DNA from 2 places in the Aeromicrobium sp. 10G20-16 genome. Region 2 is predicted to be linked to the other one. Evidence: predicted binding sites of a transcription regulator. Region 2 holds the regulator's gene; the other holds the start of a gene.
The links. The regulator HrcA, encoded in region 2, represses chaperone genes, less so after heat shock. The targets are predictions, from matches to a motif close to TTGGCACTCGNNNNNNNCGAGTGCCAA.
Positions count from the first base shown of each region.

Region 1: a site for HrcA is predicted at 4,005-4,031, ahead of groES (co-chaperone GroES). Genes of this name have one in related genera too.

Region 1 is NZ_CM147919.1:1,374,952-1,390,333, forward strand. It holds gene AC0L5F_RS06875 (RNB domain-containing ribonuclease) at 1-1,272, opposite strand, end outside; gene AC0L5F_RS06880 (dihydrofolate reductase family protein) at 1,282-1,848, opposite strand; gene groL (chaperonin GroEL) at 1,924-3,528, opposite strand; gene groES (co-chaperone GroES) at 3,634-3,927, opposite strand; gene AC0L5F_RS06895 (methyltransferase domain-containing protein) at 4,115-5,362, shown strand; gene AC0L5F_RS06900 (5-oxoprolinase subunit PxpA) at 5,337-6,050, shown strand; gene AC0L5F_RS06905 (5-oxoprolinase subunit B family protein) at 6,047-6,634, shown strand; gene AC0L5F_RS06910 (5-oxoprolinase subunit C family protein) at 6,631-7,488, shown strand; gene AC0L5F_RS06915 (glycoside hydrolase family 3 protein) at 7,554-9,215, opposite strand; gene tsaD (tRNA (adenosine(37)-N6)-threonylcarbamoyltransferase complex transferase subunit TsaD) at 9,217-10,263, opposite strand; gene AC0L5F_RS06925 (phosphatase PAP2 family protein) at 10,344-11,159, shown strand; gene AC0L5F_RS06930 (DUF427 domain-containing protein) at 11,120-11,422, opposite strand; gene AC0L5F_RS06935 (lysophospholipid acyltransferase family protein) at 11,419-12,180, opposite strand; gene AC0L5F_RS06940 (DUF5709 domain-containing protein) at 12,930-13,133, opposite strand; gene AC0L5F_RS06945 (GNAT family N-acetyltransferase) at 13,379-13,807, opposite strand; gene tsaB (tRNA (adenosine(37)-N6)-threonylcarbamoyltransferase complex dimerization subunit type 1 TsaB) at 13,818-14,438, opposite strand; gene AC0L5F_RS06955 (permease) at 14,448-15,329, opposite strand.
Region 2 is NZ_CM147919.1:918,934-934,315, forward strand. It holds gene ybeY (rRNA maturation RNase YbeY) at 1-452, opposite strand, end outside; gene AC0L5F_RS04630 (PhoH family protein) at 430-1,428, opposite strand; gene AC0L5F_RS04635 (HIT domain-containing protein) at 1,460-1,792, opposite strand; gene dnaJ (molecular chaperone DnaJ) at 1,789-2,919, opposite strand; gene hrcA (heat-inducible transcriptional repressor HrcA) at 2,963-3,994, opposite strand; gene AC0L5F_RS04650 (hypothetical protein) at 4,066-4,464, shown strand; gene AC0L5F_RS04655 (DUF3097 domain-containing protein) at 4,482-5,309, shown strand; gene hemW (radical SAM family heme chaperone HemW) at 5,311-6,471, opposite strand; gene AC0L5F_RS04665 (AMP-dependent synthetase/ligase) at 6,475-8,310, opposite strand; gene AC0L5F_RS04670 (MOSC domain-containing protein) at 8,353-9,006, opposite strand; partial or broken gene lepA (translation elongation factor 4) at 9,108-10,980, opposite strand; gene AC0L5F_RS04680 (hypothetical protein) at 10,974-11,312, opposite strand; gene rpsT (30S ribosomal protein S20) at 11,464-11,724, shown strand; gene AC0L5F_RS04690 (DUF418 domain-containing protein) at 11,772-12,896, opposite strand; gene holA (DNA polymerase III subunit delta) at 12,893-13,864, opposite strand; gene AC0L5F_RS04700 (DNA internalization-related competence protein ComEC/Rec2) at 13,874-15,382, opposite strand, start outside.

The DNA of each region.
Region 1 (15,382 bases), 460 kb from region 2:
GTCCTGTGACGACTCCACCACCACCGCCTCGAACGTCGCCCCCCGCCGAGCGCGCATGATCCAGGTCTCGACGAGATCGATCGACTCGCGGTCCGCCGCCGACGCGCGGTGACCGCTGCTGCCCATCGCGTCGGCGATCTCCGGCAGGGCTGACCGGACGTCAGCGGGGATCTCCTCCCCAGCGCTGAGCGCGAGGCACACCTCGGTGGTGAACCGGTCGACCAGCCGGCGCAACGGCGCCGTCACATGGGTGTACGCGCCGCCGACCCCGGCGTGGGTCGACACCTCAGGCTTGGTGCCGTCGAAGGCGACGTAACCGGCGCCGCGCAGCATGCGGGTGGCATGGGTCATCAGTGCCATCGCCGCCGGTTGCGTCGGGTCGACGGCCGCCAGCACCTCGCCGGGCGTGGCGCCCTCGTCGCCCGCGAACCCGAGCGAGGCCGCGACGCGGTGGAACGTCGCGATGTCAGCCGCCTGCGGCTTCGGGAGGGTGCGCAGCAGCCCGACACCCGCCCGGAGCATCATGTCGGCAGCCGCCATGCCCGTGAGCAACGAGATCTCGGCGTTCCAGCTGTCAGCCTCCGTGCGCGGCTCGATCCGCAGCGCCCAGTCGTCGCCATCGGCCACGACGGACTGCTCGGGCAGCGCGAGGTCGATGGCGCCAGCAGCCAGGCGCAGGGCCCGACGCACGCGTCCGAGGTCGCCGAGCGGCTCGATCGACGGGTGCAGCGCCTCGGCGTCGGCACCGGTCTGCACGGTGGCGTAGTCGAGGCGCGCGACCGACGTCACCAGAGCCCGACGCACCGACGCCGCGCCGAGGGTGCCGTCCCCGCCCACCTCGATGGTCCACACCGCCGCACCACGCACCTGGTCCGGCAGCAGGCTGAGCGAGCCCTCGGACAGCACCGGCGGGTGCAGCGGCACGCGACCATCGGGCAGGTAGATCGTCTCGCCGCGGCGACGGGCCTCCAGATCGACCGGACCTCCGAGCGGGAGGGCCGATCCGAGATCGGCGATGGCGTACCGCACGATGAAGCCGTCACCGGAGCGTTCGAGAAGCATCGCCTGGTCGAGATCGAGCGAACCGGGCGGGTCGATCGTCACGAACGGCAGGTCCGTCAGGTCCTCGGTCGCCACCGGGGGCGCCTTCGCGATCTGCTCGGCCTCGGCGAGCACGTCGGCCGGGAACTCGTCGGTGCGCTCCAACGGCGGGAGCCCCAGCTCCTCACGCAGGCCGGAGAAGTCGTGTGCGGAGTAGTCAGGAGTGCTCACGTGGCGAGGTTAGCCAGCGGGCACGTAGACCTGCGCCGTCACCCCGCGGGCCACCTCGGTCTGCTCCACCAGCTCCAGCCGGAGGGGCGTCGACAGGCCGTCGAAGAGCCGCGGTCCGTGACCGGCCACCGCCGAGTGCACGACCAGCTGGTACTCGTCGATCAGCCCGAGGTCGGCCAGGGCCAGCGCGAGCGTGACGCCACCCAGAGCGATGCCGTCTCCGGGCTGTGCCTTGAGCGCCTGCACCATCGGCTCGAGGTCGGTGCCGTCCACCACCTCGGCGCTCCAGCCGGCGTCGGCCGGCAGCGTGCTCGACACGACGATCTTGGGCATCGCGCCGATGGTGCGGGCGAACGGCTCCATCCACGGCTCGACCCACGCCGCGAGGTCACCCTGCTCGTCCGGTCGCCACGCCTCCATCAGCTCGTACGTGACCCGGCCGAACAGTGCCACGTCGGAGCGCGCCATCCACTCAGCCGCGTGCTGGTGCACCTCGGGCCCGGGCTGGAACGCCGGGGAGGCGTGGTCGACACAGCCGTCGAGGCTGACGTTGATCGAGTACCGCAGGGGCCGCATGCGCCCATCATGGCCGACGACGCACGAACGCCGCCCGCCCCGAGGGGCGAGCGGCGCTCGTGAGAGGTCAACCGATCAGTGGTTGTGGCCCGCGTGGGAGTCCTCGTCCTCGTCGGCCGGCTTGTCGACCACGAGGGTCTCGGTGGTGAGCAGCATGGCGGCGATCGACGCGGCGTTGGCCAGCGCGGAGCGCGTGACCTTGACCGGGTCGAGCACGCCCTGCGACACCAGGTCGCCGTACTCCTCGGTGGCCGCGTTGTAGCCCTGGCCGCTCTCGCGGACCTTGTTGACCACGACCTCGCCGGAGACGCCGCCGTTGCGGGCGATCCACTCCAGCGGGGCGTCGGCGCCGATGCGGACGATGCGCACACCGACCGCCTCGTCGTCGACGAGGCCGAGGCTGTCGTCGAGCACGGAGACCGCGTGGACGAGGGCCGAGCCGCCGCCGGCGACGATGCCCTCCTCGATGGCCGCGCGGGTCGCCGAGACGGCGTCCTCGATGCGGTGCTTCTTCTCCTTGAGCTCGACCTCGGTGGCCGCGCCGACCTTGATGACGCAGACGCCGCCAGCCAGCTTGGCCAGGCGCTCCTGCAGCTTCTCGCGGTCCCAGTCCGAGTCGGTGTTGTCGATCTCGGCCTTGATCTGCGCCACCCGGCCGTCGACCTCGGCAGCGTCGCCGCCGCCGTCGATGATCGTGGTGTTGTCCTTGGTGATGACCACACGGCGCGCGGTGCCCAGCTCGTCGAGCGTGACGGTGTCGAGCTTGAGACCGACGTCGGGCGTGATGACCTCGGCACCCGTGAGGGTGGCGATGTCCTGCAGCATGGCCTTGCGACGGTCGCCGAAGGCCGGGGCCTTGACGGCGGCCGAGGTGAAGGTGCCCTTCATCTTGTTGACCACCAGGGTCGAGAGCGCCTCGCCCTCGATGTCCTCGGCGATGATGAACAGCGCCTTGCCGGCCTGCACGACCTTCTCGAGCACGGGCAGCAGGTCGGCGATCGCCGAGATTTTGCCCTGGTGCACGAGGATGTACGGATCGTCGAGGACGGTCTCCATGCGCTCCGTGTCGGTGACCATGTACGGCGACAGGTAGCCCTTGTCGAACTGCATGCCCTCGGTGAACTCCAGCTCGGTGCCCATGGTGTTGGACTCCTCGACGGTGATCACGCCGTCCTTGCCGACCTTGTCGAACGCCTCGGCGATGAGGGCGCCGATGACCGCGTCACGCGACGACACGGTGGCGACGTCGGTCATGTCCTTGATGTCGTCGACGTCGCGCGCCATCTCGTGCAGCTTCTCGGTGACCGCGGCGACGGCCGCCTCGATGCCCTTCTTGAGGCCGACCGGGTTGGCGCCGGCGGCGACGGCACGCAGGCCCTCGTGGACCATGGCCTGCGCCAGCACGGTGGCGGTGGTGGTGCCGTCACCCGCGACGTCGTTGGTCTTGGTGGCGACCTCCTTGGCGAGCTGGGCGCCGAGGTTCTCGAACGGGTCGTCGAGCTCGATGTCACGCGCGACGGTGACGCCGTCGTTGGTGATCGTGGGGGCGCCCCACTTCTTGTCGAGCACGACGTAGCGGCCCTTGGGGCCGAGGGTGACCTTGACGGTGTCGGCGAGCTTGTCGACGCCGCGCTCGAGGGCGCGGCGGGCGTTCTCGTCGAATTCCAGGATCTTGGGCATGCGATTCCTTACAGAAATGACGTGGGCAGAAGAGACGTGGGGTGGATCGGTGCAGGGCGGACCTGCAGCGCCCCGACCTCTCCGGGGAGAGATCGGGGCGTCACGTCAGGAGACGATGGCGAGGACGTCGCGCGACGAGAGGATCAGGTACTCCTCGCCGCCGTGCTTGACCTCGGTGCCGCCGTACTTGCTGAACAGCACCTTGTCGCCGACAGCGATGTCGAGCGGGACGCGGTTGCCGTTGTCGTCGATGCGGCCGGGGCCGATCGCGACGACGGTGCCCTCCTGGGGCTTCTCCTTGGCGGTGTCAGGAATGACCAGACCGGATGCGGTGGTCTGCTCTGCCTCGGCGGCCTGGACGACCAGGCGATCCTCGAGCGGCTTGATGGTGACCGACACGATGTCGACCTCCCCTTTCAGCGTGGAACACGGACAGTTGGGCGACGACTGTCGCCGTCTTGAAATCTAGCACGCCGCTGGCACTCGCCCCAAGAGAGTGCTAATTCCGGCGGCGTCGCCCGGCCGTCTCGACTCGCTGCGCTCGGCCCGCTGATGACGTGGGCGGTCGCGCTGGGAAGATTGCTCGATGGACGTGGAGACCTTCGAGCAGCTGGTGACGCCGGCGGGTCAGATGCTGCTCGAGGAGATCGCCCGCTGCGCCGGGGTCGAGAGCGATCTGGGCCTCGGGACACGGTTGCGCAAGACCTGGGCGCCCGACCTGGTCGCGGCCGCCGTCACCCAGAACCACCTGCGCGGCAAGGCCGCGGCCAAGTTCGGATTTGCCGCTGCCGACCTGTACTTCACCCACGACGCGCTGGAGCAGTCCACGCGCGCGTCCGTGGCCGATCACCGCGCGACCCGCCTGGCCGCCACCGGCGCGACGTCGGTGGTCGATCTCGGCTGCGGCATCGGGGGCGACCTGCTCGCGTTCGGACGGGCGGGGCTGCGGGTGCGGGGCATCGAGAGGGATCCGGTCCGCGCGGCGATCGCGGCGGCGAACCTGGCCGCGGCCGGCATCGACGGCAGGGTCGAGGTCGGTGACGCCGAGGAGGCCGTGATCGCCGGCGGCGAGGTCGCGTTCGTCGACCCGGCCCGGCGCGACGGCCGCGGACGGACCTTCTCGACCGCGGACCTGCAGCCGTCGTGGTCGTGGGTGCGCCGCCAGCTGGCCGGTCGTGCCGTGGCCAAGGTGATGCCGGGCCTGGCGCACGCCGACGTGCCCGAGGGTGTCGAGGCGGAGTGGGTCAGCGACGGCGGAGACCTGGTCGAGGCGTGCCTGTGGGGCGCGCCGTTCGCGAGTGCCACCCGGCGGGCGACCGTCCTCTCCCGCGGATCCAGTGCGACGCTCATCGCCTCGGCCGAGCCGGCGGCGGTCGCCGACATCGGTGCCCACCTGTACGAGCCGGACGACGCCGTGATCCGCGCGGGCCTGGTCAGCGAGTTCTCGGCGACCATCGGCGGCTGGCTCCCCGACTCGCACATCGCCTACGTCAGCGCCGACGCCCAGGTCCAGACCCCCTTCGCGCGCGGATTCCGGATCATCGAGGAGCTTCCCGTTCCGCGAGAAGCCCCTCAGGGCGGCTCTGCAGGTGCGTCGGATCGGCACCCTGACCATCAAGAAGCGCGGCGTGGAGATCGTCCCGGAGCAGGTGGTCAAGCGGCTCAAGCTGAAGGGCCCCAACAGCGCTCTCGTGATCATGACCCGCGTGCAGGGCTCCGGTCGCGCCTTCCTCGTCGAGCGCCACTGACCGAATTTTGCGGGCCCAAGCACCGTTTCACGGTGTCCAATCGGTGCTTGATCCCGCAAAATTCGGGGCATGGACCTCAACGCTGACCTAGGTGAGTCGACCGAGCAGTGGGAGTCCGGGGCCGATCGGGCGCTGCTGGAGATCGTCACGAGCGCCAACGTGTGCTGCGGCGCCTACGCGGGCGACGCGGGGCTGTCGCTGGCGACGGTCGAGGCGTGCCTCGAGGCCGGAGTCGTCGTGGGAGCCCAGGTCGGCTACCCCGATCGCGAGGGATTCGGTAGGCGGCCGATGGACCCCAGCGACGGTGAGCTGATCGACACCCTGCGCGCCCAGCTCGACGACCTGATGACCTGGGCCGACGACGTGGGGGGCCACGTGTCGTACGTGAAGCCGCACGGTGCGCTCTACAACACGATCGTCCACGACGAACGACAGGCGACGGCCGTGGTCGAGGCTGTCGTGCCGTACGGACTGCCCATCCTCGGCCTGCCGGACAGCGCGGTGCTGCGGATCGCCGCCGCCGAGGGGCTGCAGGTGGTGCCCGAGGGATTCGCCGACCGCGGATACACCGGTGACGGAGCGCTCGTGCCGCGCAGCGAGCCGGGAGCACTTCTGGAGGATCCCGGAGCCGCGGCCGCGCAGGCGGTTCGTCTCACCGATCGGGTCGAGTCGATCTGCGTGCACGGCGACACCCCGGGCGCCCTGGAGATGGCGCGGGCCGTCCGCGCTGCACTGGAGGCCGCCGGGCACCGGCTGACCGGGTTCGCCCCGTGAACCTGCTGCCCTGCGGCGACCATGCCCTGCTGCTGGACTGCGAGAGCCTGGACGAGGCACGCCGCTGGCACGCCGCACTCCGTCGCGAGGTCGATGACCTGGTCATGGGTGCGCGCACGGTGCTCCTGCGCGGAGACCCGGGGCGTCTGCGCGACCTGGTCCGCAGCACCTCGCCGGTCGACGACCTCGAGGCGCTCGGCGGCTCCGAGATCGAGGTTCCCGTGGTCTACGACGGGGAGGATCTCGACGAGGTCGCCCGGCTGACCGACCTGAGCACGGACGAGGTGATCGCGGCCCACACCGACACCCCCTGGACCGCCGCCTTCGGTGGCTTCGCGCCCGGCTTCTCCTATCTCGTCGACGGCGACGCCCGCCTGCAGGTGCCCCGTCGATCGACGCCACGCACCTCGGTGCCGGCCGGGGCCGTCGGTCTGGCCGGCGAGTTCAGCGGCGTCTACCCCCGCTCCTCCCCCGGCGGCTGGCAGCTCGTCGGCCGCACCGACCTCGCCATGTGGGACTCGACCCGCGAGCCGGCCGCCCTGCTGCAACCCGGCACCGTCGTGCGATTCGTGGCGGTCCGATGAGCCTGACGGTGGAGCAGCCCGGCGCCCGCTCGCTGCTGCAGGACGCGGGACGGCCCGGACTCGGCTCGATGGGGGTCAGCCCGTCCGGCGCCTTCGACCGCGGAGCGTTGCGTCAGGTCAACCGGCTGCTCGGCAACGGCACCGGGTCCCCCGTCGTGGAGGTCCTGCTCGGCGGACTGGTGGTCACCGCGACCGAGGACCACACGATCGCCGTGACCGGAGCGGTCGGACCCCTGACGATCGACGGACGTCCGGCCGCGCACGGGCGCGCGGTCCCGCTCCGCGCCGGGCAGCAGCTGCGGATCGGTCCGGTCGTGTCCGGACTACGTGCCTATCTCGGCGTCAGCGGCGGATTCGACTCGCCCGACGAGCTGGGATCACGGTCCACCGACACGCTCTCGGGCCTCGGACCCGCCCCGATCGCGGCCGGCGACGAGCTGGGCGTCGGACCTGCCCGGCCCGTGCCGGACCTTCCCGACGTCCCCGCCCTGACGCGCACCGGTGACCTGACGGTCGGCGTGGTGCTCGGACCGCGCGACGACTGGTTCACGCCCGCGGCGACCACCGTCCTGCTCACCACCGGCTGGACCGTCTCGGCGTCGTCGGACCGTGTCGGCGTGCGCCTCGACGGACCACGGTTGGAGCGGTCCCGCGACGACGAGCTGCCCAGCGAGCCCTGCGTGCGCGGGAGCATCCAGGTGTCCTCCGACGGGCAGCCCATCGTCTTCGGGCCGGACCATCCGGTGACCGGCGGCTATCCCGTCATCGGCGTCGTCGTCGATCGAGACCTCGACCGGCTCGCACAGGCGCGGCCCGGTGACGTGGTGCGGTTCAGTCGACGTCAGGCGCGATGAGGCGATGGGCGAGGACCGGGGCGCCACGCCACCCGGGGCCGTGAGGCCGGCAGCGCAGCCGGTGGTCAGCAGGTCTGGACGTCGACGCCGTCGACGGGCAGCTTGCCGCCCGCCTCGGCCTTGCCCGTGAGCACGTCGATGAGCGCACGCATGGCCGGGACGTCGGAACCGTAGAGCGCGACCTTGGTGGCCGCCCGGCTGTACTGCAACGGGTAGGGACGGTCGGTCGTGACGACGACGTCGGCGGATCCGGCCGCCGACGTCTGGCCGAGCAGCTGCACCGACGGCCCGGACCCCAGGCTGACTCCCGCCTCGGAGGCGGCCTGCGAGAAGGCGGCGACGGCGCCACTCGGCCCGAACGGGCGGAACGCCGTGGGTGGCGCGGCGTCGTCGCAGGGCTTCGCCACCACGGTCACGGCGGCTGCGCTCAGCGCCTGCGACTGCTCGACGTGCGAGCCCGCGTCGCCCGGCAGCGTGGGTGAGGCGTCGGCGTGCAGCACCCAGGCGATGGTGCGCGCGGCCGACGCCCGCGCCTGCGCCTCGGGGAGGTCGCCGGACTTCAGTGCCGCGAGCATCGCGTCGTAGGCCGCCAGGTTGTCGGCCGGCATCAGCGCGAGGTCGCTGCCGGCCTTGATGGCCTCCACGGCGGCCTCTCCACCCGGGTACCGGTTCATCACCGCACCCATGCCGAGCGAGTCGCTGACCACGAGTCCGTCGTAGCCGAGGTTCTCGCGCAGACCCGTGGTGATCACCTTGCGCGACACCGACGCCGGCACCCCCTTGTCGATGTAGGGGACGTCGAGGTGCCCGGTCATGATGCCGGGCACACGGTCGCCGATCGCGGCCTCGAACGGCACGAGGTCGTGGGTGCGCAGGCGTTGCGCGTTGCTGTCCAGCACAGGTAGTCCGCGGTGGCTGTCGGTGCTGACGTTGTGGCCCGGGAAGTGCTTGACGACCGAGATGATCCCTGCCTCGCCGTAGCCGGTGATCGCGGCGACGACGGCGTCGGCCACGGTCTTGGGGTCCGAGCCGGCCGAACGGGTGCCGATGATCGGATCCTCCGGACCGATGGTGACGTCACCATCGGGCGCGAACACCGTGTTGAAGCCCGCCGCCCGCAGCTCGGCACCCGAGGCACGGGAGGCGGCGGTGACCGCCTCGGCGCCCGCGGTGGGGTCTCCGGCGATGGCGGCACCGGCGGACATGAAGGTCGGGAAGGGTGTCAGCGGCGCCTTCAGTCGTGCGACCAGACCGCCCTCCTGGTCGATCGGGATCATCACCGGAACGCCCCGCTCGGCCCCGACAGCCCGCATCTGGTCGTTGAAGGAGGTGACGACCGACAGCGGGTCGGTCGTGGTGACGTCGAGGATGCGGTCACCGGTGACCATCACCCCCGCGAAGTGCTTGTCGCGCAGCAGTGCGAGCGAGGAGTCGTTGCCGAAGTGTCGTGCCACGATCAGCTGCCCGGCCAGGTCCGCCAGGCTGAGGTCGTTCGCGAGCCGCTCGGCTCTCGCACGCTCGTCGGCGGTCGGGCCCCATCCTTCCGGCTCGACGGGGGTCGCGGACGCCGACGGTGTGGGGATCGCGGCGGAGGAGGCGGCCGCCTGCGGTTCCCCGCTGCGGCCGAGTGCCACGGCTCCGGCCGCAACGGCGCTGGCGACCACGAGCACGGCGACCGCAGCGGCGATCAGCCGACGACGCGGGTCACGCTGTCGGTGAGCACGCATGTCAGACGGCGACGACCTGCGTGACGGGCATCCCGGAGTCGACCGGCAGGTCCAGCGACGACGCCGGGTGTCCTCGACGCACGACCTCGGCGCCGAGCGCAGCGACCATCGCGCCGTTGTCCGTGCACAGCCCGATGCGGGGAATCCGCACCTCGATGCCGGCTGCCTGCGCCCGCTCCTCGACCATCGCCCGGAGTCGCCCGTTGGCCGCCACTCCCCCGCCGACGATCAACGTGTCGACGTCGTGCTCGCGGCACGCAGCGACGGCCTTGGCCGTCAGCACGTCGCAGACCGCGTCCTGGAACGACGCCGCGATGTCGGCGACCGGCACCGGCCGACCCATGCGCTGCTCGTGCTGCACGTGGCGCGACACGGCGCTCTTGAGGCCGGAGAACGAGAAGTCGTAGCGGTGGCTGTCCTGGTACTTGGCCTGGGTGAGCCCGCGCGGGAACGCCACGGCGGTGGGGTCGCCCTCACGCGCCTCGCGGTCGATGTGCGGTCCGCCGGGATAGGGCAGGTCGAGCAACCGCGCCACCTTGTCGAAGGCCTCGCCGGCCGCGTCGTCGATGGTCTGGCCGAGCAGCGTGATGTCCGAGGCGATGTCGTCGACCAGCAACAGCTCGGTGTGCCCGCCCGACACCAGCAGGGCGGCCACCCGTCGGTCGAACCGGCCGTGCTCGAGCTGGTCGACGGCCACGTGGGCCGCGAGGTGGTTGACGCCGTAGAGCGGCTTGTCGTGCGCCAGCGCGAGGGCCTTGGCGGCGGCGACACCCACGAGCAGTGCACCCGTCAGACCCGGGCCCGAGGTGACGGCGATGGCGTCGACGTCCTGCACGCGGACGCCCGACTCGGCATAGGCCTGCTCGAGCGTGGGGACCATCGCCTCGAGATGCGCGCGACTGGCGACCTCCGGGACGATCCCACCGAACCGGACGTGCTCGTCCATGCTCGAGCTGAGAGCGTGCGCCAGCAGCTCGGTGCCGCGCACGATGCCGACACCGGTCTCGTCGCACGAGGACTCGATCCCCATCACCAGCGGTTCAGACACAGCATCATTGTGGCAGGCGCACGCAGACCTGTCGGCCGACCGACCCGGCGACGGCGGACCGGACGGCCTAGCATCGACGAGTGCAGTGGGTGACGTGGCAGCAGGCGTCCGTGGTGACGGCCGTGTGCCTGGTCGGCTGGCTGCTCACCCGACGGACCCACCCCACGTCGTTCGCACCGACGCTGCGGGAGCTGGCCCTGATCAGCGGCCTGTACGCCCTGTGGCGGCTGGGGTTCCGCCTCCCGCTGACCCACGAGGCGGGAGCACTCGACCGCGCCCGCGACATCGACGCGATCCAGCAGGCGCTGCACCTGCCGACGGAGCGATCGGTGCAGGAGGCCGTGCTGCACCTGGACTGGCTGGCCCGGTTCTGCAACGCCTACTACGCCATCGCCCACGTTCCGGCGCTCGTCGTGTTCATGATCTGGCTGTTCGTGCGCCACCGCGACCACTATCCGCACTGGCGCAACGGGTTGGCGTTCCTGACCGGCGCCTCGCTGTTCCTGCACTTCGTGCGCGTGGCGCCGCCGCGATTCATCCCCGAGCTGGGCTTCGTCGACCTGTCCCAGCGCTACGGGTTCGACGTGTACGGTCCGCCCGGGTCCGCCGTGGGCGACCAGTTCGCGGCGATGCCGTCCATCCATGTCGGCTGGGCCGCCGTCGTGGCGCTCGGCGCGGTCGCGGCCTCACGCAGCCCGTGGAGATGGGTGGCGTTCGCGCACCTGCCGATCACGGTGCTCGTCGTGGCGGCCACCGGGCACCACTGGTGGCTCGACGGCGCCGCGGCCATCGTCCTGCTGCTGATCGGACTGCGGCTCGACACGGTGGTGCGCCGTCGCTTGTCAGCGCGACACCGTCACTCCGAGACGGTCACCCTGGGGTCGAACGCGACGTAGCCGCTGTAGTCGGTGCCCACGCGCTCGAACGACGAGGGGATCGGCTCGGGGTACGACCAGCCGCCGTCGGCGAGCACGTCGTCTCCGGTGCCCACGTTCCAGTACTGGGCGTCGCCCTTCCACGGGCAGCGGTACTGGGTGGGGCTCTTCTCGAACGCGCCCTCGGTCAGGCTCGACGGCGGGAAGTACCAGTTGCCCTCGATCTTGACGAGGTCCTCGGTGGGGGCCTCGGCGACGACGGTGGATCCGATGACTGCCTTCATGACTGCTCCTTCGCTGCGCGACGAGCCGCCCGGGCGGCGTACTCCTCGTCGTCCATCTTCTTCGCCTGCTCCAAGGTCGGCGCGGTGCCGCCGTGCCGGGCGGGCGCCCACCACTGTCCCTCCGGGCTGATCGGGTACTGCTCGATCGCGTGGTCGAGCAGCGCGCTCATGGCGTCGCGGAGCCGCTGGGTCTCGGCGACGGGATCCTCACCCGTCACCTCGAGCGGCGCGCCGACGTGCAGACCGATGGTCTTGCCGCGCCCCGTCAGGTCGGCCTCGTGGTCCTTGGTCTTGAGCAGCTGGGTGCCCCACGTGACCATGGGGATCAGCGGCACCCCGGCTTCGGCGGCCATCCGCACGGCACCGGTCTTGAGCTCCTTGATCTCGAAGGAGCGGCTGATGGTGGCCTCCGGGAAGATTCCGACGATCTCGCCGCCCCGCGCGTAGTCGACGGCGTCGCGGTAGCTCTGCTCGCCGTTGTCGCGATCCACCGAGATGTGGTGGTACGACCGCATGAGCGGCCCGGAGATCTTGTGCTCGAACGCTTCCTTCTTGGCCATGAATCGCACCAGCCGCTTGCTCGGCTGTGCCGCGAGGCCGTCGAAGATGAAGTCGACGTAGCCGATGTGGTTGGCGGCGAGGATCGCGCCACCCGTGCGCGGGATGTGTTCGGTGCCCGACATCTGGAACCTCATCCCGAGCGCCTTGAACAACGTCTTGGCGGTCAGGATCGTGGCTGGGTACGTGAGATCGCGCATTCGATCACAGTACCCATTCGCGGATCAGCGGCAGCGCGAGTGTAAGCCCTGCTCCCCGGGGAGCACAGCAGTCGACGGGCTCGAGCTCCGTGCGGCCCAGCCCGCTCGCCAGGGAGCGCAGCGCCCGTGAGGGAGCGAGGAACGAGCGACCGAGGCGACCTGAGGCCGGCGGACTCGCCCAGCCCCACCTCACCATCGCCTCGCTCCGCTCACGGTCGGCCGCAGACGGCCTCCCTGGCGACCAGCCCGCTCGCCAGGGAGCGCAGCGACCGTGAGAGAGCGAGGAACGAGCGACCGAGGCGACCCGAGGTCGACGGACTCGCCCAGCCCCACCTCACCATCGCCTCGCTCCGCTCACGGTCGGCCGCAGACGGCCTCCCTGGCGACCAGCCCGCTCGCCAGGGAGCGCAGCAATCGACGCGCCCCTGCTCCGTGCGGCACAGCCCGCTCGCCAGGGAGCGAAGCGACCGTGAGGGAGCGAGGAACGAGCGACCGAGGCGACCCGAGGCCAACACACCCGCCCAAGCCCGTCGGCTCACCGTCGCCTCGCTCCGCTCACGGTCGGCCGCAGACGGCCTCCCTGGCGACCAGCCCGCTCGCGCGGGTGCACAGCAATCGACGCGCCCCCGCTCCGTGCGGCACAGCCCGCTCGCCAGGGAGCGAAGCGACCGTGAGGGAGCGAGGAACGAGCGACCGAGGCGACCGGCCGACGGACTCGCCCGGCCCCACCTCACCCGCGCTCAGTCTGTTCAGGCGTCGTCGTCGACCACGTGGACGGCAGCCTCCTCGGCGCTGGCGGCTGCGCCGTCGATGCCGACGTCCTCACCGACCAGGTCCGACTCGGTGTCCTCTCCGGTGCCCTCGTCAGGGTCGACCAGCCGGCCGGCTCGTTCACGCCCGACCTCGCCGCCGACCTGCTCGGCCTGCTCGGCGTAGGGGTCGGCGTCCGGCACCTCCTGCGCGATGCGCTGCTCGAGCGACTCGCCCTCGAGTGCCTCGTCGGCCGTCGTGCCGAAGCCCTCGCCGCGGTAGCTTCTCCGGCGGCGAGTAGCCCGAGTCGAGCGTCTCGTCGGGGTCGTCGAAGATGGCGTCCTGGTCAGGTCCGTCAGTACCGTCGGGGAAGGTGTCAGGCGTCTCGGTCATGCGCCCAGCCTCGCACGCAGCACTCAATCGGCAAGCGGTACTCGATGGCAACCGGTCAGCCGGCGAGCGGTCGTTCCATGACCACCGCGTCGACCCCGTCGGAGTAGTAGCGGCGACGCCGATGGATCTCGACGAAGCCGGTGGAGTCGTACAGCGCGAGGGCAGCGGTGTTGTCGGCGGCGACCTCCAGCATCATGCGGGTGGCGCCTCGACGAACGGCATGGGCCAGGAGAGTGTCGATCATGCCGCGGGCAACGCCCTGGCGTCGCACCACCGGGTGGACCGCGATGCGGTCGAGGTCGGCCGTGCCGTCCACCACGCGGACGATGCCGTACGCCTCGGCCGTCGAGGTGACGAGCACGTCCTGGGCCCGGTCGACGATGGCGCGCTCGATGGACGGCGCACCCCAGGAGGCCGCGCCGAAGCACTCGACCTCGAGAGCCAGGAGCCCCAGCAGGTCCTCGATGGTGGCCGGCCTGATCATGTCGCAGGGCTCACGCAGGACGCGGCTGGGCGTCCGGCCGCCTCAGGTACAGCGGCTCCAGCGGCAGATCGACGTGACGGCCGGCCGCGACGAGCTCGGCCAACGCAGCCGCTCGCGGCACCAGGTCGCCGCGGGCGTCGAGCACCTCGGGGTACAGCGCGGCACCGGGTCCGTACGCCGGCAGGCCGGGGTGCAGGCGAGCGAGGTCGGCCGGCGCGTGGACCTGAGGGCCGTCGAGGCGCGTCCCGTCCGCGCCGAAGCGTGCCCAGTAGACCTCCTTGCGCCGCCCGTCCGTGGCGACGAGGAACTCGCCGTCGGCGTCGACGTCCGCGGCGATGACGTCGAGCGTGCACACGCCGTGCGTGGCCAGACCGAGCGTCGACCCCAGGGTCAGTGCGGTGACCACCCCGACACGAAGGCCGGTGAACGGCCCCGGTCCCACGCCGACCGCGACGTCGGTCAGATCCGACATCGAGGCCCCCGCCTGCGCCAGGGCGTCGCGAATGATCGGGGCCAGCTGCTCACCGTGCGCCATGGCACCGGTGGCCGATGCCTCGCCGACCACCGACGTGCCGTCGTGGACGGCGGCGGTGATGGCGGCGGTGGCGGTGTCGAACGCGAGCAGGAGCACCCGACGAGCCTATCGGGCCGCATCGGGACTGCCGCCCATCATGCCGAGCATCTCGCGGCCGCCGTTGCGGAACGAGCGAGCGACCAGCGCGACGGCGAGCAGGGCGAACGCGATGTCGAGCCAGGTCGTGTAGTTCCAGCTCAGGCCCTCGGCACCGACCTTGGCGTCGCGCTCCGTGGGCGTCAGGCCGGTGGTGCCGAAGATCAGCTCGACCAGGTAGGCAGCGGCGACCATCGTGGCGTAGAACCACGCCACGATGCGCAGGGCCATCGCCGTGCCGTAGTACTTCCGGTAGATCACGATGATCGGCACGATGATCAGGTCGGCGAAGATGAACGACATCACGCCACCGAAGCTGATGCCGGAGTTCCACAGCACGCCCGCCAGCGGCACGTTGCCCACCGAGCACACGAAGCTGAACACCGCGATCACGGGAGCCACCAGCGGACCGACGATCGCCGCGGTCGTCGGATCGTTGCTGAAGAACACCGCCTCCCAGAACGACGTCGGCACCCACGCCTCGACGCACCCGGCGATGAGGATGCCGAGGAGCACGTCACGCAGCACGGCGCCCCACTCCATCACGAAGATGTGGCTGACCGCGGTGCAGCCCCGGGAGCTGAACAGTCGCTGCGCGAAGGACCCCTCGCCGTCCACCGACATGTCCATGGACGCGTGCCCCTCCATCGAGCCGGTGAGGCCCTTCTCGGCCTGGTCGCGCGCGGCGTCGACCAGCTGCGTGGACACGAGGTACCGAAAGACCAGCGCCACCATGACGATCATCAACGGCCCGCCGATGAACTCTGCCAGCGCGAATCGCCACCCGAGCAGCAGCCACATCACGATGCCGAGCTCGAGCACCAGGTTGGTCGACGAGATCTGGAAGACCATGGCCGATCCGAAGCTTCGCCCCCTTGCGGAACAGCGTCCTCGCCAGCGCGACC
Region 2 (15,382 bases):
TCGGCCAGCTGGTGCCACTCCAGCAGGAGCCTGCCCTGGATGCCGAACATCTCGCGGTGCTCGTCGGGCTCGGCGTGGTCGTAGCCCAGCAGGTGCAGGATGCCGTGGACGGTGAGCAGCTCCATCTCGTCCTGCGGGGTGTGGCCGGCGGCCGGGGCCTGCTGCGCGGCCACCTGGGGGGCCAGGGCGATGTCACCCAGGTAGCCCTCGGGGGCCTCGTCGCCGTCGCGTCCGGGGGTGAGCTCGTCCATGGGGAACGACAGGACGTCGGTGGGCCCCTTCTTGTCCATCCACCGCTCGTTCAGCGTGGCGATGGTGTCGACGTCGACCAGACGCAGCGTCAGCTCGGTGTCCGGGTGCAGACGCATGCGGCTCATCGTGAAGCGGCACAGGCGGGTCAGGGCGACGACGTCGGCGTCGACCCCCGACTCATTGAGAACGTCGACGTTCACTGGCCTGCGTCACCTCGTCCTCGAAGGAGTCGTACGCCGCGACGATGCGGCCCACGAGCTTGTGACGCACGACGTCCTGGGCGGTGAGCAGCGAGAAGTTGATGTCCCGCACACCGGTGAGGATGTCGCGCACGACCCGCAGGCCGCTCTTGTTGCCGTTGGGCAGGTCGACCTGCGTGATGTCGCCGGTGACGACCATCTTGGACCCGAACCCGAGGCGGGTCAGGAACATCTTCATCTGCTCCTGCGTGGTGTTCTGCGCCTCGTCGAGGATGATGAACGCGTCGTTGAGCGTGCGACCACGCATGTACGCCAGTGGGGCCACCTCGATGACACCCGAGGTGAGCAGCTTGGGGATGGTGTCGGGGTCGAGCATGTCGTGCAGCGCGTCGTACAGCGGACGCAGGTACGGGTCGATCTTCTCGCTCAGCGTGCCCGGCAGGAAGCCGAGGTTCTCGCCGGCCTCGACGGCGGGGCGGGTCAAGATGATGCGGCTGACCTCCTTGGCCTGCAGCGCCTGGACGGCCTTGGCCATGGCCAGGTAGGTCTTGCCGGTGCCGGCAGGACCGATGCCGAACACGATCGTGTTGGCGTCGATCGCGTCGACGTACTTCTTCTGGTTCAGCGTCTTGGGCCGGATGGTGCGTCCACGGTTGGACAGGATGTTGAGGCTCAGCACCTCGGCCGGGTGCTCCTCGGTCTCGGTGCGCAGCATCGCGACCGACCGCTCGACGGTCTCGGACGTGAGGTGCTGACCGGTGCGGACGATGGTGACCAGCTCGTCGAGCAGCCGCTCGACCGTGGCCGCCTCGGCCGGTGGGCCGGTCACCGTGATGGCGTTGCCGCGCACGTGGATCTTCGCGTCGAAGGACTGCTCGATCAGGCGCAGGAACTCGTCGGCGGGGCCCAGCAGGGCGACGGCCGGGACGCTGGACGGAATCGTGAACGTGTGGGCGGGCGAGATGTCATCGGTCATGTGCGTTCAATCGTACGCAATCACGCCGAAATCACGCGAATCCTCGACGTTCGCCGAGCACGTGGCCGTGTGCGTGGAAGACGGTCTGTCCGGCGGCCTCGCCGGTGTTGAACACCAGGCGGTACTGCCCGCCGCACTCGGCCTCGGCGATGCGACGGGTCTCGGCCAGCAGCGCGATCGTGACGTCGGGGTCGGCGGCGGCCAGGCTGGCGATGTCCGGCTGGTGGATGCGTGGCACCACCAGCACGTGCACCTCGGCCTGCGGATTGATGTCGCGGAACGCCACCGTGTGCTCGGTCTCCGACACCACGTCGGCCGGGATCGATCCATCCACGATGGAACAGAAGACGCAGTCAGCGCTCATCGGAAGGCATTCTTGATCTTGCCGAACACCGACTGGTGCTGCGGGTCGAGCACGGCCTGCGGGTGCTCCTCGCCGCGCAGGTTGGCCAGCGTGCGCAGCAGGTCGGCCTGCTCGGCATCGAGGTGCGAGGGCGTCTCGACGACGACCTGCACCTTGAGGTCACCTCGTCCTGATCCACGTAGTCGCGGCACGCCCTGGCCCTTGATCGTGACGACGTGCCCGGACTGCGTGCCGGGCGGCACCTCGACCGCGACCTGGTCGTCGTCGAGGGTCGGCAGGTCGAGGTGTGCCCCGAGCGCCGCCGCCGTCATGGGCAGCGTGACCTGGCACTGCAGCTGGTCACCCGCCCGCGTGAACACGTCGTGCTGGGCGACGTTGACCTCCAGGTACAGGTCGCCCGCCGGCCCACCACCGGGACCCACCTCGCCCTCACCGGCGAGCTGGATGCGGGTGCCCTGGTCGACACCGGCGGGAATGGAGACGTTGATCGTGCGCCGCGAGCGCACTCGGCCCTCGCCGGAGCACTCCGAGCACGGCTCGGGGATGGTGGTGCCGAAGCCACGGCAGGCCGGGCACGGCCGTGAGGTGCGGATGTCGCCGAGCAACGATCGCTGCACCTGCTGCACGTCGCCGTGACCATGGCAGGTGCGGCACGTGACCGGCTCGGATCCTTCGGCCGCGCCGCTGCCGGTGCAGGTGGGGCAGACCACCGCGGTGTCGACCTTGATCTCCTGCTCGATGCCGAACACGGCCTCGGCGAGCTCGACGTTGAGGCGCAGCAGCGCATCCTGGCCGCGCTGGGTGCGCGAGCGGGGACCACGGCCGCCGCCACCGGCGTTCTGGCCGAAGAAGGCGTCCATGATGTCGTCGAAGCTGAAGCCCTGCCCGAAGCCCTGACCGCCACCGCCACCGCGCAACGGGTCGCCGCCTCGGTCGAAGACCGACCGCTTCTGCGGGTCCGACAGCACCTCGTAGGCCGTGGTGACCTCCTTGAAGCGATCAGCCGCGTCGGGGGCGTCGTTGACGTCAGGGTGCAGCTGGCGGGCGAGCTTGCGGTAGGCCTTCTTCAGCTCGTCGGCCGAGGCCTCCCGGCTCACGCCGAGCGTCTGGTAGTAGTCGGTTGCCATCTCAGTCCAGTGGTCGAGGTCGAAACGTCAGGAGTCGTGCAGATCAGGGGTCGGGCGTCCAGCGCTCGGTGAGGATGCCGCCGACGTAGCGTGACACGGCCGCCACCGACGCCATGGTCGACGGATAGTCGATGCGCGTGGGACCGACCGTTCCGAGTGTCGCAAGAGCGTGGTCGTCGCTGCCGTAGGGGGTCGCCACCACGGCAGTGGCCGACAGGCCCTCGTACCCGGTCTCGTGGCCGATGCTGACCGACATGCCCGAGGTGGCCTCGCCCAGCAGCTTCAGCAGCACCACCTGTTCCTCGAGCGCCTCCAGCACCGGCTTGATGGACCGGTCGAAGTCGGCGCCGAAGCGCGCCAGGTTGGCGGTGCCACCGATGGCGATCCGCTCGTCGGAGCGCTCGTTGGAGAACGTCTGCGTGAGCGTGGTGACGATCGCGGTGACCACCGGGCGGTGCTCGGGGGCGAAGGTCTCGATCAGGTCGGCGAGCTTCAGCGACGCCTCCGGCAGTCGCTCGCCGACCGTGGCGGCGACGATGCGTGAGCGCAGGTCGGCCACGAGCTGGTCGTCGGGGGTCGAGACGAGCTCGACGATGCGCTGCTCGACCCGTCCGCTGCTGGTGATGACCACCAGCAGGACGCGGGCGGACTCCAGGGGCACGACCTCGATGTGGCGCACGGACGACCGGGTCAGCGAGGGGTACTGCACGATGGCGACCTGCTGGGTCAGCTGGGCCAGCACCTTGACGCTGCGCTGCACGACGTCCTCGACGTCGACCGCTCCCCCGAGGAAGGTCTCGATGGCGCGTCGTTCGGCGGCCGACAGCGGCTTGACCTTCGCGAGCCGGTCGACGAAGACCCGATATCCCTTGTCGGTGGGGATGCGTCCGGCGCTGGTGTGCGGGGCGGTGATGTAGCCCTCCTCCTCCAGCACGGCCATGTCGTTGCGGATGGTCGCGGGCGAGACGCCCAGCTGGTGGCGCTCGAGCAGCGACCGCGACCCCACCGGCTCGTGGGTGGCCACGTAGTCCTCGACGATGGCCCGTAGGACGTCGAGACGACGGTCGTCCGACATGGGCTTCACCTCGCAGGTCCGATGGGGCGTGTTGTCTGGCACTCACGCAGCGCAAGTGCCAGTCTAGCGAGATGCCCTTCGAGATCGCTGGTGGCGAGCGTTCGCTCCGCTACGCACCGCGGGAGATCATCTTCGACGACGGCGCGCGGATCGCCCACTCCAGCCAGGGTGGCGACCTGGAGTCGGTGTGGGCCGGCGACCTCGGCGACCTGTACGTCGAGGTCACCCACCTGGGCGACGGACCGGGCGGCGGCGAGCTGATCCTGGTGGTCCCGTCGCGAGACGTCGTCGTCATCGGCGACCTCTACGACCCGGCGCCGGTCGTGGTGCCGCCGACGTGGCCGGTCGTCGTCGACCTCGTGCTCGGACTGCTGACCGCTGACACGGTGGTGCACACCAGCCACGGCCAGATCGACAAGGAACGGCTCGAGACGTTCCACCAGGAAGCTTCTCGGTCGGCTGCACGGTGATCTCGGAGGGATGTCAGATGGTTGACCGTTACGGAACCGACGTGCTCGCCGGCGACTGGCGCGAACCGAAGCGAGGGCGCACGGTCGACCACCCCGCCGACCTCGGCCTGGTGGTCGAGGACGCCGAGACGGGGTTCTGCGGCGAGCTGGTGATGCTCGAGAACGGCATCGTCGTGCTCGAGGATCGGCACCGCAAGCGTCGTTCGTTCCCCCTCGGCCCCGGGTTCCTGCTCGAGGGCAAGCCGGTGAAGCTGGTCGCTCCTCCGCGCAAGCCGGTGCGGGCCACCCGCACGGCGTCCGGCTCCACGGCCGTGCACGACCGTCGTGCTCGCGTGGCGCTGCCCAGCCGCATCTGGGTCGAGGGACGCCACGACGCCGAGCTGGTCGAGAAGGTGTGGGGCGACGACCTGCGCGTCGAGGGGGTGGCCGTGGAGTACCTGGGCGGCATCGACGACCTCCGCGGAGCCGTCATCGACTTCTGTCCGGCTGCCGACCGCCGTCTCGGCGTGCTGGTCGACCACCTGGTTCCCGGGTCCAAGGAGACCCGCATCGCCGAGCAGATGTCCGACCGCCCCCACGTGCTCGTGGTCGGGCATCCCTACGTCGACGTGTGGCAGTCGGTCAAGCCTGCCCGGCTCGGCATCGAGGCGTGGCCGGTGATCCCCCGCGGCACCGACTGGAAGCACGGCATCTGCGAGGCGCTCGGCTGGCCGCACGCCGACCAGGCCGACATCGCCCGCGCCTGGAAACGCATCCTCGGCCGGGTCGAGTCCTACGCCGACCTCGAGCCGTCGTTCCTGGGTCGCGTCGAGGAGCTCATCGACTTCGTCACGGTCGCCCCCTAGCTCAGGGCACCAGCTCGCGCACCACCGCGTCGGCGAGCAGCCGGCCGTCGAGGGTGAGCACCAGGTGATCGTCGTGGTCGACCAGCATGCCGCGGCGAGCCAGCTCGGGGACCTTCGCCAGCGCCTCGTCGGCCAGCTCGGCGGTCGGCAGGCCCGAGCGAAGCCGGGTCATCAGCATGATCCGCTCCACCTGGGCGGTGGCCGCGTCGAGCGACTCCCCGTCGAGGCGCGGTGACTCGCCGGCCGTCAGCCGTTGGGCGTAGGCCGCGGGGTGCTTGACGTTCCACCACCGCTCGCCGGCCAGGTGCGAGTGCGCGCCGGGCCCCACACCCCACCAGTCGTCGCTGGCCCAGTAGCCCAGGTTGTGCCGACACGCCGCGGCCGGTGACCTGCCCCAGTTCGACAGCTCGTACCAGTCGAGTCCGGCAGCGGTGAGCAGGTCGTCGGCCAGCAGGTACTTGTCGGCGGTCTCGTCCTCCTCGGGCATGACGACCTCGCCGCGACGCACCTTGCGAGCGAACGCGGTGCCGTCCTCGACGATCAGGGCGTAGGCGCTGACGTGGTCGGGCTCGAGGTCGATGGCCTGCTCCAGCGTGGTGCGCCAGTCGTCGAGCGACTCTCCCGGCGTGCCGTAGATCAGGTCGACGCTCACCTGCTCGAAGCCTGCCTCGCGAGCCCACCGCACGGCCTGCGGCACGTTGCGGGGGTCGTGCGTGCGGTCGAGGGTGGCCAGCACGTGCGGCACCGCCGACTGCACGCCGAACGAGATGCGGGTGAAGCCACCCGCCCGCAGCGTCGCCAGCGACGCAGGATCGACGCTGTCGGGGTTCGCCTCGGTGGTGACCTCGGCACCCGAGGCGAGCCCGAAGCGGTCGTCGATCGCGGCGAGCATGCGCACGAGATCTGCCGCCGGCAGCTGGGTCGGAGTACCGCCGCCGAAGAACACCGTGTCGACGGCCCGGTCCCCCACGGCCTCGCGCGCCAACCCGATCTCGGCGATCGCGGTGTCGGCGTACGAGGCACGCGTGGCGCCCTCGCCCAGCTCGTCGGCCGTGTAGGTGTTGAAGTCGCAGTACCCGCAACGCACCGAGCAGAACGGGACGTGGACGTACATGCCGAAGGGCCGCCCTCCGGTGGAGAGCGGCCCGTCAGACGTGTGCATCGATCAAGCGTAGAACGAGTCGAGCAGCTCCTTGTTGTTGGACTCCACGACCGCGCGCTTGACCTTCATGCTCGGCGTGAGCTCGCCGCTCTCCGGCGACAGGTCGTGGTCGAGGATCGCGAACTTCTTGATCTGCTCCCAGCGGTTGATCTTGCCGTTCAGCTCGGCGATCTGGCCCTCGATGATGGCGTGGATCTCCGGGGAGGAGACGACCTCGGCATAGGACTTGCCCTCCATGCCGTGACCGGCCGCCCACTCCGCGACCGCGTCGGGATCGAGCGTGATGAGCGCCGTGCAGAAGTTGCGCTCGTTGCCGTGCACCAGGATCTGGCTGGTCAGGGAGCTGATGCCCTTGAAGACGCCCTCGATGTGCGGCGGCGCCACGTACTTGCCGCCGGACGTCTTGAACAGCTCCTTCTTGCGACCGGTGATGTACAGGAAGCCGTCCTCGTCGATGCGGCCCTCGTCACCGGTGTGCAGCCAGCCCTCGGCGGACTTGGTGGAGGCGCTCTCGGTGTCGAGGTTGTGATAGCCCTCCATGACGTGCGGGCCCTTGATGAGGACCTCGCCGTCCTCGGCGATCTTGGCCTCGCTGCCGGGGAAGGCCCGGCCGACCGAACCGATCTTGAACGCGTCGGGGCTGTTGACGAAGGCGCCGGCCGAGGTCTCGGTGAGGCCGTAGCCCTCGAGGATCAGCACGTCGGCGGCGTGGAACCACTCGGCGATGTCCTTGGACAGCGCCGCAGCACCGGAGATGAAGAACCGGACCCGGCCACCGAAGCGGTCGCGGACCTTGGAGAAGACCAGCTTGTCGGCCAGGCCGTGCTGGAACTTCAGGATCGGCGAGATCGACTCGCCCGCGCGGGTCTTGCGCGAGTACTCCAGGCCGACCTTCTCGGCCCAGCGGAAGATCTTGAGCTTGGCGCCGCCCTCGGCCTCGGTCATGCCGATGATACGGCCGTAGGCCTTCTCGAAGATGCGCGGTGCCGCGCCCATGAAGGTGGGCCGCACGACGGCCAGGTTGTCGACGATCTTGGGCACACGGCCGTCGATGGCGGTCGGGAAGCCGATCAGCAGCTGGGTGCTCAGCAGCACCTTGCCGAACGAGTGCGCCATCGGCAGCCACAAGAACTGCAGGTCGTCGGCGGTCAGGATCCCCTGCGCCTGGATGACGGCGGCCTCGTAGGTCCAGCTCTCGTGCCGCAGCCGCACGCCCTTGGGACGGCCGGTGGTGCCGGAGGTGTAGATGAGCGTGGCGAGCGAGTCGGGCCGGGTGGCGGCGACGCGCTCGGTGATGACGTCGGGGTTGGCGGCGAGGTGCTCCTCGCCGAGCTTCTCCAGGTCGTCGAGGGAGATGACCCAGTCGCCGTCGGCGGTGCCCTCGGTGACCACGACCTTGGTGATGGCGGGCAGCTCGCTGCGCTTCTCGCGCAGCTTGGCGACCTGTTCGTCGTCCTCGGCGAAGACCACGCGGCTGTCGGAGTCGGCCAGGATGTAGGCGACGTCGTCGGGGATGGTGGTCGGGTACACCGTGGTGGTCGCGGCACCCGCTGCCATGATCGCGAGATCGGCGAGGATCCACTCCAGGCGGGTGCCGGACGCGATGGCAACGCGCTGCTCGGGCTCGACCCCGAGGGCGACCAGGCCGGCCGCCAGGCGGGTGACCTTCTCGCCCGTCTGCCGCCACGTCAGCTTCTGCCAGTTCTCGTCCTCGTCCGGGTAGCTGTAGGCCTCCCGGTCGGCGAAGGTGTCGACGCGGTCGAAGAACATCTGGCTGACCGTGCCCGGTCGGCTGTCGATGATCTGCAGCTCTTCAGCAGTGGCCTGTGGTGCGGGCATGGATGTCCTCAGCGTGTCGGGGGCGATGTGGTGGCGATCACTTTAACCTACTGACCGGTCATTTCGGTTCTCGTTGCGGGCCGCATCGACCTTGCTGGCAAGCTTCGCGGACAGTCGCGATTCGGCTGCAAATCCGGCCAGGAGATCAGGCTCGGTGGTGAGCGCGCGGAACGCGCGGGCGACGGTCAGATCGTGCTCGCGGCGCTCCTCGACGACGATCGCGTCACCGGCAGCGAGCTCGCCCTCCTCGACGACGCGCAGGTACGCACCGGGCACACCCATCTCGGTGAACCGCTTGACCCATGTCGGCTCGCCCAGGAACCCCTGGAAGACGCTGCACGGAATCCGCACGTCGCACACCTCCAGCAGCGCAGACCCGATGCGCCAGCGGTCGCCGAGCCGGGAGGTCTGGACGTCGAGGCCGGTGGTCGTCAGGTTCTCGCCGAACTGGCCGGCCCGCAGCTCTCGCCCCAGGTCGGTGGCCCAGTCGTCGAGATCCTCGCGGGCGTAGGCGTAGACCGCCTGGTCGACGCCGCCGTGGTGCTTGAGGTCCGCGATCTCGTCACCGCCGAGGCCCAGGGCGTGCACGGCGATGGGACCTGCGGCGGGCCGCTTGTCGATCGCGCTGCGCTTCGTGCGTCCCCACGTGACGTCGGTGATCTGGCCGAGGTTGACCGACTCCACCCGTGCATCCATGGCGCAAGCCTATCGGCGCTCAGTTCCCGCTGGGACTGACGTTTCGACCTCGACACGCTGGCGTGTCGCGTCAGAACGTCAGTCCCAGCGGGAACCGAGGCTCACGACTTGGCGGGTGCAGAGTCGCCGGTGGAGAGAGCGGCGATGAAGGCTTCCTGGGGGACCTCGACGCGGCCGACCATCTTCATGCGCTTCTTGCCCTCCTTCTGCTTCTCCAGCAGCTTGCGCTTGCGGCTGATGTCGCCGCCGTAGCACTTGGCCAGGACGTCCTTGCGCATGGCGCGGATGTTCTCGCGGGCGATGACGCGCGCGCCGATGGCGGCCTGGATCGGCACCTCGAACTGCTGGCGCGGGATGAGCTCCTTCAGCTTGCCCGCGAGGGCGACGCCGTAGCCGTAGGCGCTGTCGCGGTGGACGATCGCGCTGAAGGCGTCGACGATCTCGCCCTGCAGCAGCACGTCGACCTTGACCAGGTCGGCCGCCTGCTCACCGTCGGGCTCGTAGTCCAGCGACGCGTACCCCTTGGTGCGGCTCTTGAGCGCGTCGAAGAAGTCGAACATGATCTCGCCCATGGGCAGCGTGTACCGGATCTCGACGCGGTCCTCGGACAGGTAGTCCATGCCCAGCAGCTGCCCGCGCCGGCTCTGGCACAGCTCCATGATGGCGCCGATGTACTCCGCCGGGCTGAGCACCGTGGCGCGCACGACTGGCTCGAAGACCTTGGCGATCTTGCCCGCGTTGGGGTACTCGCTCGGGTTGGTCACCGTCTGCTCGGAGCCGTCCTCCATCTCGACGCGGTACACGACGTTGGGAGCCGTGGAGATCAGCGCGAGGTCGAACTCGCGCTCGAGCCGCTCGCGCACGATCTCCAGGTGCAGCAGGCCGAGGAAGCCGATGCGGAAGCCGAATCCGAGCGCTCCGGACGACTCCGGCTCGTACACCAGCGCCGCGTCGTTGAGCTGCAGCTTCTCGAGGGCGTCGCGCAGGGTGGAGAAGTCGTCGCCGTCGATCGGGTACAGGCCCGAGAACACCATCGGGTTGGGGTTCTTGTAGCCACCGAGCGGTTCGGTGGCGCCCTTGACGTTCGAACGTCACGGTGTCGCCCACGCGCGACTGACGGACCTCCTTGACGCCGGTGATCAGGTAGCCCACCTCGCCCACGCCGATCTCGCCGGCCTTGACCGGCTCCGGTGAGATGACCCCGACCTCGAGCATCTCGTGCACGGCACCGGTGGACATCATCTTGATCCGGTCGCGGTGCGTGAGCTTGCCGTCGACGACCCGCACGTACGTGACGACGCCGCGGTAGGTGTCGTAGACGGAGTCGAAGATCAGGGCCCGCGGCGGAGCATCGGCGTTGCCCTGCGGCGGCGGGACCTCGTCGACGATCATGTTCAGCAGCGCCTCGACCCCTTCACCGGTCTTGGCCGAGACCCGCAGCACGTCGTCGGGGTTGCCGCCGATGATGCCGGCGATCTCCTCGGCGTACTTCTCCGGCTGCGCGCCCGGCAGGTCGATCTTGTTGAGCACCGGGATGATGTCGAGATCGGCGTCGATCGCGAGGTACAGGTTGGCCAGGGTCTGGGCCTCGATGCCCTGCGCGGCGTCGACCAGCAGGACGGCGCCCTCGCACGCCTCCAGGCTGCGGCTGACCTCGTAGGTGAAGTCGACGTGCCCGGGGGTGTCGATCATGTTCAGCACGTAGGTGGTTCCGGCGTCCTCGCCCGAGGACTTGGTGAACGGCATCCGCACGGCCTGGCTCTTGATCGTGATGCCGCGCTCGCGCTCGATGTCCATGCGGTCGAGGTACTGCGCCTTCATGTCGCGGCCGTCGACGACCCCGGTGTGCTGCAGCATGCGGTCGGCCAGCGTCGACTTGCCGTGGTCGATGTGGGCGATGATGCAGAAGTTGCGGATGATCGCCGGATCGGTCGAACCCGGCTGGGGCACCTTCGCCGACGAGGCGCTCACCATGCGTAGGCGATGACGACGTTGACCAGCACCAGGGCGGCGATCACGTGGGCCATCGGGTTCGGAGCCGGACGCCGGCGGGTGGCGTGCGCCAGCCCGACCGCGACCAGCGCGACCACCAGCTTGACGCCGACCTTGGCGTTGTTCGGGTCCGCGACGGCGTCACTGGCCGAGGCGATGCCGACCAGCGCGATGCCGAGCACGAGCGCGGCGGTCAGACCCCACGCCATCAGCTCGTTGACCTTGGGTCCCTTGACGTCCTTCAGGTAGCCGATGAGCACGACGATCCACGCGGCGATGTGGACGTACTTCAGGACGTCGAAAAGGGTCTGCATGCGATGAAGTCTAGGAGTCGCGGCACGTCGGGCGGGACTGCGGCTGCGATTTGGGCAGTCGCCGCGCGCGCTGGTAGAGTGAGCGGTCGCGTGCTCCGGCATGCCCTCACACTCTGCACCACCCATCCCGTCGAGAGAAACAGGACGCCCCGTGGCGAACATCAAGTCGCAGATCAAGCGCAACCTCCAGAACGAGAAGGCGCGTCAGCGCAACATCTCGGTGCGCTCGGCGCTCAAGACGTCGATCCGACGCTTCACCGAGGCTGTCGACGCCGGCGAGACCGATCGCGCCAAGGAGCTGGCCCGCGAGGCCACCCGCAACCTGGACAAGGCTGCCTCCAAGAAGGTCATCCACAAGAACCAGGCAGCCAACCGCAAGTCGGCCATCGCCAAGAAGGCCGCTGCTCTCTGAGCTGACCCTCCTGCCGGACCCCGGGCTCTCGACCCACGACCTGTCGGTCAGTCGAGAACCGGGGTCTTGTGCTGTCCGGACCCGGTCGACCTCGACCAGATCGACACCGAGAGCCAGCGCACCACCTGCTCCAGCGGACCCCGTCGGCCCAGACGCTCCGGCAGCAGGCGTCGGTACAGCGACGCGGCGGCGAACAGCACGACGACCTGCAGCGTCCAGTCGCCCCATCCCCCGAACGGCGCGGGGGCGGCGGCCTCGCTGACCCGCCACGTCCACAGCACGTGGACCGAGTAGAGGGTCAGCGTCATCGCTCCGGCGGCGCACACCGGCGCGACCACGCGGCGTGCCAGGTCCGACTGCACCACCAGCGCCGCGAGTCCGATGACCAGCGCCGAGCTGCCGATCGCACTGACCACGTTGAGCGGCATCGAGGTGTGCGGGCCCACGGTCCAGAGATCGCCCCAGGCCGCCGGACCGTACGGATACTCGTCGTGGTCGAACCACACCTGCCACTCGCCCGCACGGGCCCACGACGCGGCCAGGGTCGCCACCAACGTCACGAGTCCTCCCAGCGCCAGCGCGCCGGCGACGGCCCGATCGGTCAGGTCGAGACGCCCGATCGCCAGGCCTGCGAGGACGTAGGCCATCCAGACCAGCGCCGGATATCCGCCCCAGAACAGCACGTTGCCGATCAACGCGCGCGGGTCCTGGACGTCGGACCAACCCGGCTGGTCGACGAGGACCGGACCGTGGTGGATGCGGATGGCCAGCAGCAGCACGGGTGCCAGCACGGCCCACCCGGCCGCCAGCACGACCAGCGCCGGCGTGGGCAGGGCGCGCATCGGCAGCGCGACCACCACCAGCAGTCCGTAGACCGCCAGGATGACGAGCACCGGCATGTCGGGGATCGAACCGAGCGACAGCCCCAGCACCACCAGCAGCACGCCGCGGACGACGGTGGCCCGCACCGACCCGACCCCAGCGCGGTCGCGGCGGTGCACCAGCGTCAGTGACACGCCGGCCAGCAGAGCGAACAGCGGCGCCGCCCGTCCCGAGCTGAGCATCTCGCTGATCGGCGGATTCTCGCCGGTCTGGCGGGGTCCGAGATGAGCCAGCATCATGCCGGCCAGGGCGATGCCGCGCGACAGGTCGACCGCGACGACCCGATTCATCGGACCCGGTGATGGGCGACTTCGAGGACCATGCGCTCGATGGCGTACCCCGGGTCGGCTCCCCCGCCCTTGACCGCGACGTCGGCGTCGGCGACGGCACGGATGGCTCCGGCCAGTCCGGCGGTGTCCCAGCCGGCGAGCTGCTGGCGCAGGATGCGCAGCTTGAACGGCGGAGCGCCGACGATGGAGGCGAGCTCGTTGTCACGCAGACCCTGCGGAGCGGACTCGAGCCGGGCCAGCGAGCGCAGACCCGACGCGAAGGCGGCCGTGATGAGCACCGGCGCCACCTTGGCGGCCTCGGCCCACCGGACGACCTCCATGGCCGCGTGCAGGTTCCCGTTGATGGCGGCGTCGGCGATCTCGTAGCCGCGCACGTCGGCCCGTCCACCGAAGTACTGACGCACCAGCTCGAGGTCGACGGTCTTCTGGTCGTCGACGCTGCCGACCAGCTGTGCGGCCGCACCGGCAAGAGCTCTGAGGTCCTGACCCACCGACGCGACCAGAGCCGCGGCGGCGTCGGCATCGACGCGGCAGCCGAGGTCGCGGATCTCGCGCTGCACCCACGCGACGAAGTCGCGTTCGTACTTGGGCTGCTCGACCTTGACCTCGGCGACCGCCGGGATCTTGCGCAGCTTGTCGAGCAACCCCTTGCCCTTGTTGCCGCCGGCGTGCACCAGCACCACGGCCACGTCGGGCGAGGTGGCCACGGCGTAGTCGAGCAGCTCGGTCTGGGCGTGCTCGGGCAGGTCCTGCAGGTCGGTGAGCACCACCGCGGTGGAGTCGCTGAACAACGAGGCGCTGGTGAGGCCGATCAGCTCGCCGGGCTGCAGCCCCGACGCGCCGGACTCGGTCAGCTGGCACTCGGGCTGCTCGTCGGTGACGGCCGTGACGGCGCGCCGACGCATGCGGTCGGACTCGAACTCGCTGTTGCCCGTGATGAGCAGGATCTTGCCGAACGGGGACGCCACTCCCCCAGCCTATCGGCGGGTGACCACACTCAGGTTCCCGTCGCGCACCACGACGGCGATGTCGCCGTCCAGATCCGTGCGCCAGACACGCACGCCCCGCTCGCGCAGCATCCGGAGTGCAGCCGGCGCCGGATGCCCGTAGTCGTTGTCGACCCCGGCGCTGATCGTCGCGATCCGCGCGCCGACCGCGTCCAGGAACGCCTCGGACTGCCGCGCGCTCCCGTGGTGGGGCATCTTGAGGACGTCGGCCCGCAGGTCTGCACCGGACCGCAGCAGCTGCTGCTGAGCGGCCGGCTCGATGTCCCCGGACAGCAGCACCGCCACGTCGCCGACACGGACCCGCAGCACGACGCTGGCGTCGTTGAGCACCGACCCGTCGGTCGAGACGACAGGCGTCGGATCGACCGGCCAGACGACGTCCGCGTGCAGGTCGCCGACGGTGAACGACTGGCCCGCCGTGAGCACCTCGGCGCCCGGGCCGCCGCTCGGGCCGTCCACCGCGCCCTCGACGTCGCGTCCCCGGCGAGCGCCGACCCAACCGGCGGTGTGGTCGGCGTGGTCGTGGGTGAACACGGCCAGGGCGATGTGCTCGACCCCGAGCCGGTCCAGGCAGCGGTCGATGGCGGGCGGGTCGGGACCGGCATCGACCAGCACGCCCGCGGACGGGCCGGCCCGCAGCACCGTGGCGTCGCCCTGCCCGACGTCGCAGGCCACCATGACCCAGCCGTCCGGCGGCCAGCCCGGCTGGGGCGGGCGCACCATCGCGACCAGCAGCCCCAGCACCACCCCGGTCGCCAGCACGGGGCGCCTGACCAGGGCCAGCACGGCGACGATCGCCACCGGGGTCACCAGGAGCATCAGCTGCCACGGAGCCGTCCAGTCCAGGGAGGCGCCGTCGAGGGAGGCACTGTGGCGCGCGACGGCGATGATCCACGCGGCGCACCACCCGGCCGGGACCGCGATGACCTGGGCAACCGGCACCGACGGCACCGCGACCAGGCCGGCCAGCAGGCCGAGCACGGTTGCCGGAGCCACGGCCGGCGCCGCCAGCAGGTTCGCCACCGCCGACACGATCGAGACCTGTCCCGAGATCGCCGTGAGCGCCGGGGTGCACGCCAGCTGGGCGGCCACCGGCACGGCGATCGCCAGGGCCGCCCACCGCGGCATCCACCGGCCCAGTCGGTCTGCCAGCATCGGCGCGAGCAGCAGGATCCCCGCCGTGGCACAGACCGAGAGGACGAAACCGGCCGATCGCGACAGCCACGGGTCGATGAACACCAGCGCGACGATCGCCACGCTGAGCGCCCGGACCCCGCCTGAGCGGCCGTAGCCGATGGCTGCCACCCCCACCACACCCATGGCAGCGGCCCGGACGACGCTGGGATCCGGGCGCGCCATCAGGACGAACGCGGCCACCGTGAGCAGCCCGACGATCCACAGCCCACGTCGCCGCGCTCCCAGCCCGCGCGTCAGAGCCAGGGTGACGCCGAGGACGATCGTCAGGTTGGTGCCCGAGAC